3 regions of the Shewanella sp. WE21 genome follow, and region 2 is predicted to be linked to each of the others. Evidence: predicted binding sites of a transcription regulator. Region 2 holds the regulator's gene; each other region holds the start of a gene.
The links. The regulator NrdR, encoded in region 2, represses ribonucleotide reductase genes. The targets are predictions, from matches to a motif close to AAACACNANATNTNGTGTTT.

Region 1: nrdA (class 1a ribonucleoside-diphosphate reductase subunit alpha) is a predicted target of NrdR. The motif match lies at 1,399-1,418, and genes of this name have one in related genera.
Region 3: nrdD (anaerobic ribonucleoside-triphosphate reductase) is a predicted target of NrdR. The motif match lies at 1,182-1,201, and genes of this name have one in related genera.

What each region holds. Positions count from the first base shown of each region.
Region 1 covers NZ_CP023019.1:4,560,318-4,562,591, reverse strand. The annotation lists gene nrdA (class 1a ribonucleoside-diphosphate reductase subunit alpha) at 1-1,244, opposite strand, end outside; gene CKQ84_RS20400 (HAD family hydrolase) at 1,748-2,274, opposite strand, start outside.
Region 2 covers NZ_CP023019.1:3,209,449-3,211,722, reverse strand. The annotation lists gene ribD (bifunctional diaminohydroxyphosphoribosylaminopyrimidine deaminase/5-amino-6-(5-phosphoribosylamino)uracil reductase RibD) at 1-670, opposite strand, end outside; gene nrdR (transcriptional regulator NrdR) at 816-1,265, opposite strand; gene glyA (serine hydroxymethyltransferase) at 1,554-2,274, opposite strand, start outside.
Region 3 covers NZ_CP023019.1:5,148,231-5,150,504, forward strand. The annotation lists gene nrdD (anaerobic ribonucleoside-triphosphate reductase) at 1-1,150, opposite strand, end outside; gene CKQ84_RS23195 (hypothetical protein) at 1,412-2,101, opposite strand; gene CKQ84_RS23200 (MarR family winged helix-turn-helix transcriptional regulator) at 2,221-2,274, opposite strand, start outside.

The sequences.
Region 1 (2,274 bases), 1.4 Mb from region 2:
TGAATGTAGATACGGCCCGTTGAGGCGCGCTCTTGCATCATCAGTGAAAACAGCTCAACGGCTTTTATGGTTTTCTTACGAATGCTGCTGTCTTGCTCATATTGCAGATATAAACGCTCAAACTCATTTTGATCTTCAAAGAAAGCATCGTACAAGCCAGGCACGTCAGATGGGCTAAATAAACTGATGTTTTCGCCTTTGATCAGACGTTGATACATCACTTTGTTCAACTGCACACCGTAGTCTAAATGACGGATACGGTTGTCTTCGACGCCGCGGTTATTTTTCAATACCAGCAGAGATTCGACTTCTAAGTGCCAAATAGGGTAGAACAGGGTCGCAGCACCGCCACGCACGCCGCCTTGAGAACACGACTTCACTGCGGTTTGGAAATACTTATAGAAAGGTAAACAACCTGTGTGGAAGGCTTCACCACCACGGATTGGGCTACCTAAGGCGCGAATACGACCGGCGTTAATACCGATACCCGCACGTTGGCTGACGTATTTCACGATAGACGAAGCGGTCGCGTTGATGGAATCTAAGCTGTCACCACATTCGATCAGTACGCAAGAGCTGAACTGACGCGTTGGGGTGCGCACACCAGCCATAATTGGCGTTGGCAGCGACAGTTTAAAAGTTGATACCGCGTCATAGAAATCTTTAACGTATTTCAGGCGCGTCTCTTTTGGATAACGGGCAAACAAGCAAGCCGCAACCAAAATGTAAAGGAACTGCGCGCTCTCATAGATTTCGTGGGTAACACGGTTTTGAACTAAATACTTGCCTTCAAGCTGTTTTACCGCAGCGTAGGAAAAATCCATATCGCGCCAATGGTCGATATAGGTATCCATCACATCCAGCTCTTCGCGGGTGTAATCTCTTAAAATGTGTTGATCGTATTTACCCAGCTCAACCAATTTAGTCACGTGAGCATACAATGCGGGCGGCTCGAACTGACCGAAGGCCTTCTTACGCAAATGAAACACCGCTAAACGGGCAGCAAGGAACTGATAGTCCGGTGATTCTGGAGAAATTAAATCCGCCGCAGCCTTGATAATGGTTTCATGGATAGCTTCGGTTGGGATGCCATCGAAAAACTGTAGGTGCGAGCGAAGTTCAACTTCAGAAACAGAAACGTTTTTTAATCCCTTGGCTGCCCAAGTAATTACGCGGTGTATTTTTTCGAGATCGATATTCTCACGATCGCCACAGCGTTTTGTGACTGTCATAGTGCTATTCATTTGGAGATAGGCCTTGGTTCTTATATGTATTTAGGTGAGCAAAATCACCGTACGTATCCTTGTAAAACAATCAATAATCGTCCCTTAAATACAGCTGACTGGTTAAAAACGAGTCAATTAAGCGGCGAGCTTCTAGTGTGTCTGATTGTTACCTATACACAAGATATGGTGTTTTAAATTATATGGGATACAAGATAGTGAGGTTTGCCCCTATTTGCAAGTCTGAATTCAGGGGACATCTTGTGGATAACGTGAGGATAAAATTTTGCGTTAGTAACGACTAACCTTGAAGCTCAATTTCAGGTTAGCGTGTCACACTCATGGGGGATTTTTAGGCGATCTTTTTCTTTAGATCGCGATCGCTCACGAGTGCCGATCTTTTATCCGCCTGACTTTTTCCGTGGGTCATAAATAGTATGCTGACACACTGATGTTCGTCAGTGAAGTTACGTATTGGATGCCTTATTCGTGAGCATTGTAGGCGCTGTTTTTGGTTGATGTTGTTAAGCCAATGCTTCAATTAGTGCTTGATGTAGCTCAGTTGGGCTCGCAAAATGCGCGTGCGCAGGCCATTGCAATGGCTTGTCGTTCACGCCCAGATAACCCCATAGGGCCACGCCGCCTAACATGCCAGCAGCCTTGGCCGCGAGCAAATCTCGCTCGGCATCCCCAAGATACAAAATGTGCTCTGGAGCACAGTTCAGTTGTTGTGCGCCTAACAGCATTGGTGCAGTGTGGGGTTTTGGGTGTTTTGTAGAATCGCCACTGATGATAACGGGCATACGCAAGTGTAAATTCAGTTTTCGCAATAAGGGACGGGTAAAGCGCGCAGGCTTGTTGGTGATGACCCCAAACGGCAGCTGAGTTAACTCGAGCCAATCGAGTAATACCGCTATGCCTGTAAATAGCGCACAATGATCGCCATTAATGCGCTGATAGTGGGCGAGCAGCCCTTGCTGTACTTGAGTACGAAGATCATCCGCTGCATTGGGGATCGCGGCATCGACTAAGGCAAAACTGCCGTGGGATG
Region 2 (2,274 bases):
CTTTTAAGCTGCCAAGTTCCTGATAACGCACATTAAGCAAAGGAGCGTCTGCCAGTATGGTTTCAATTCCCGTAACTAGCGCGCAGGAACGTAAACGTAATCGCTGCACGTCACGGCGGGATTCTGGGCCAGTTATCCATTTAGACACACCGTTAGACAGCGCAGTTTTACCATCGAGACTGGCAGCCAATTTGACTGTGACTCTGGGTAAACCCGATTCCATCCGCTTCATAAAGCCTACATTCAAGGCATAGGCTTCATCGCGATGTAATCCCACATTCACTTCAATACCGGCGTCACGCAGCATTTGAATGCCACGACCACCTACTTGCGGATTAGGATCTTCCACCGCTACCACCACACGTTTAACGCCAATATTGATCAGCGCCAAGGCGCAGGGCGGCGTGCGGCCATAATGACTGCAGGGCTCTAAAGTAACATAGGCCGTTGCGCCGCGGGCGCGTTCGCCAGCCATACGTAGCGCATGCACTTCGGCGTGGGACTCACCCGCTTTTTGATGATAACCTTCACCAATGATTTGGTTATCTTTAACGATAACGCAGCCCACACTGGGATTGGGTCTAGTGGTGTAAAAGCCTTTGCGCGCCAATTGAATCGCGCGGCTCATCATTTGGGTATCGAGTACGGACCAACTTATGTTCAAGCTCATGTTCAACCCTGTTGTTAAAGGTTTCGGCTTTCACCAGTCTTGTAAATCTGTGTTTAAAACCTGTCTTGCTGAAGCTATTAATCAAAGCCTCTTTTAAAGCTAGCGCAACCAGAAGCCTGAAAGACAGGCCGCAAGAATCGAATAACTACTTTTGCAGTTTGGCGATGGCTTCGCCAAATTCAGACACGTCTTCGAAAGCGCGGTACACGGAAGCGAAACGTATATAGGCGACTTTATCTAGGTTCATCAATTGCTCCATCATTAAGTTACCGACCATTTCTGAGGGCACTTCCCGTTCGCCAGTGGCGCGCAGGGTAGATTTGATTTTGCTAAGCGCTTGCTCGATTTCATCCATAGATACGGGGCGTTTTTCAACGGCGCGCAACATGCCACCTTGGAGTTTTTCTTCATCGAAGGGTTGGCGTGAACCATCACGTTTAATCACCCTAGGCATAACTAACTCGGCGCCTTCGAAGGTGGTAAATCTTTCATGACATTCGGTGCATTCTCGGCGACGGCGCACTTGGTGGCCTTCTGCCACTAATCGGGAATCGATGACTTTAGTATCTGTCGCGCTGCAAAATGGACAATGCATTGAGCCTCCTGCCAGTGAATGATCGTAAAGCGTTAATGGATTTACCTGTTAAATCTCAGTCAAACGCCATGGATTTAAACTTAAGATTTTACCAATAAAAATGGCCGCGAGATGCGGCCATGGGATTTTATCCTATTTATGGGCTGAGGTTAACTACCTGAGCTTAACAACCTAATGTTAACTACTTGATGTTAAGTGCCTGATGCTAAGTACCTGATGTGACAAGTATCAAGTCAGTCGGCGATCAATCTCGGCCCTTCATCTACTAAACGTAGATGCATAGGCAAATTAGCCGTAAACGGGGAAACGTGCGCAAAGTGCCAATACTTGGCCTTTAACACGCTCAATCACAGCAGGATTGCTTGCATCATCAAGGATGTCACAAATCCAGCCCGTCAGCTCTTTCGATTCCGCTTCTTTAAAGCCGCGACGCGTAATCGCTGGTGTACCGATACGCACACCTGAGGTCACAAAGGGTGAACGTGGGTCGTTTGGCACTGAATTTTTGTTCACGGTAATGTTAGCGCTACCTAAGGCAGCATCGGCTTCTTTACCCGTTAAGTCACGACCAATCAGGTCAACTAGCATTAAGTGGTTGCTGGTTCCGCCAGAGACGATTTTGTAACCGCGCTCAAGGAACACTTCAACCATAGCTTTAGCGTTATTAACCACTTGCTGTTGGTACACTTTAAATTCTGGCTCTAGAGCTTCTTTGAACGCCACCGCTTTACCGGCGATAACGTGCATTAATGGGCCACCTTGACCGCCAGGGAATACCGCAGAGTTCAACTTTTTGTACAAGTCTTCATCGTCAGCAGCAGATAGGATCACGCCACCACGAGGACCCGCTAACGTTTTGTGGGTCGTAGATGTCACAACATGCGCGTGTGGTACTGGGTTTGGATAAACGCCCGCAGCAATAAGACCGGCAACGTGTGCCATATCGACAAATAAATAAGCACCGATTTTGTCTGCGATTTCACGCATTTTTGCCCAATCAACGATACCT
Region 3 (2,274 bases), 1.9 Mb from region 2:
GGCAGCCCATTGGGGTTTTAAATGAACCGGTCACTTTCTCGACTTGCTCGTAGTTGAGAATGTCGGGATACATGCGCATTGTCGCGCATTTGAGCGCCATCTGTTTTACATCGTAATTGCAATCGCCCGCTTTATGATTAATACCATCGCGAATCGCAAACACTAGCTTAGGGAATACTGCCGTCTTGCGATTTTTACCCAATCCCGCCATCCGCACTTTGAGCATAGATTGCTGAATTAAGCGCGATTCCCACGAAGTACCCAACCCAAACCCGAAGGTCACGAACGGTGTTTGGCCATTGGCAGTGTGTAAAGTATTGACCTCATATTCCAAAGACTGGAATGCATCGTGACATTCTTTTTCAGTTTGCGCCGTAGCAAAGGCTTTGGCATCGGTAATCTTCCAATTCAGGGCAATTTGGTAATGCTTGTCGTAGCTCTTAGCGACAAATGGCGCTAACACTTCATCGATACGGTTGATAGTTGTGCCGCCATAGATATGACTCGCCACTTGGGCAATAATCTGAGCGGTCACAGCTGTCGCTGTTGAAATAGACTTAGGGGTTTCAATTTCGGCATTACCCATTTTAAAGCCGTGGGTCAACATGCCAGCTAAATCAATCAACATGCAGTTAAACATCGGGAAAAACGGAGAGTAATCTAAGTCGTGGTAATGGATCTCGCCCACTTCATGGGCAGCGACTACATCCTTTGGCAAAATATGACTCTTGGCATAATGTTTGGCGACTATGCCCGCGAGTAAGTCCCGCTGAGTAGGAATGACTTTTGAATCTTTATTAGCATTTTCATTGAGTAAAGCCGCATTGCTTTGCTCAACTAAACCACGGATTTCGAGGTTGAGTTTACTGGTCGCTTCACGGCACACATCTCTGTCGTGACGGTATTCGATATACACCCGCGCCAGGGACTTGTACGGCCCTTCCATTAGTAAATTCTCAACCGCATCTTGTAGATGGTGGATATCGACTTCAGCTAATGGCGCGACGCTTTGACTGATACACGCTGCCACTGTCGCTGCATAGTCGCCATCCTCTATTCCAACTGAGTTTGCAGCGGCATTCACTGCATCCCTTATCCTTGTTTCATCAAAAGGTGTGCGGCAACCATCACGCTTAATTACGACTGGCATTGTTCAGTTCCTCTCCATCTCGCCTAAAAACTAACACTACATCTAGTGATTTTAAAAGCATAAAACACAATATGTAGAGCATTAGGCTACAATGACGATAAGGAGTCCATGATCCAGATCATAGTTTTTAGGATGAAATAAAAGAACAAACAAGAACTGCAGCTAGGCCCAATTATCTGAAAATTGCGCCTTGACCTGCTGGTTAAACCCAGCTAGTTGAATGCGTGACAATTTGTGTTTATCACGCACTATGGATGTGAATTAACGTTTAGCAAGCGCAAGATAACTACTGAGTTGGCCCGATGCAGATTGATGTGCCCCCATAGATGAAGCGAGTTGCATCATAGATTTTAGCCCCTGCCACTGCTGCTTTTGAGCATCCGTAAGCGGAGGTTCAGAATTCAAATAATCCGTCAATTGGCTAAGGACTTTCGTGGCCTTCTGGGCTAGCACCGGCGACTGAGCATCATCCATATTGGTTAAGACGTTCTTAGCATCTACTAAGGTATTGATAAGAGGATTATTGGGTGATTTTTTAGCTAATGATTTTATTTCATCATCTAAAAAATCTTGCAACGATTGTTTAGTCGGCGTTGTTGTGCTCGGCACTGTAATACCGTTTTTCGATAAACGCTCGAGTTGCACATCCGATAAAATGCCATCCTTTTGTAAGCGCGACACCAATGCGGGAATATCGGCGACGCCAAATTGACCATCGGCAAAAAAATCCTTCGCCATCGATTGAATTTTCTGTGCGCGTTGCGCCCGTGGCGACAGCGCTATCTCATCGGTTTTACCTTTATCGGGTTTGGTAGCATCCGTCTGCGTTTTATTTGTTTCTATCGTAGTATCGGTTTTAGCCGTGCTCGTCTTTTGGCTATTGGCACCATAGGCATCGGCGATACTGGCACTGCTGCGATTAAGATTAAAGGCATTTAAAATAGAATTCATCGTCAAAAATTCGGCGTCTAAGACTCAATGACGGTTTTAAAGCAAAAACTAAGCCAATCAAGTATTAATCAGTGCAACCCCTGAGTTAATAGCATCACTGTGCATAAACTAACTTATATCTAGGACTGTATGTCTTCGATCAAGGCAAGACATTGCCGCCTTAGTAAATCGAG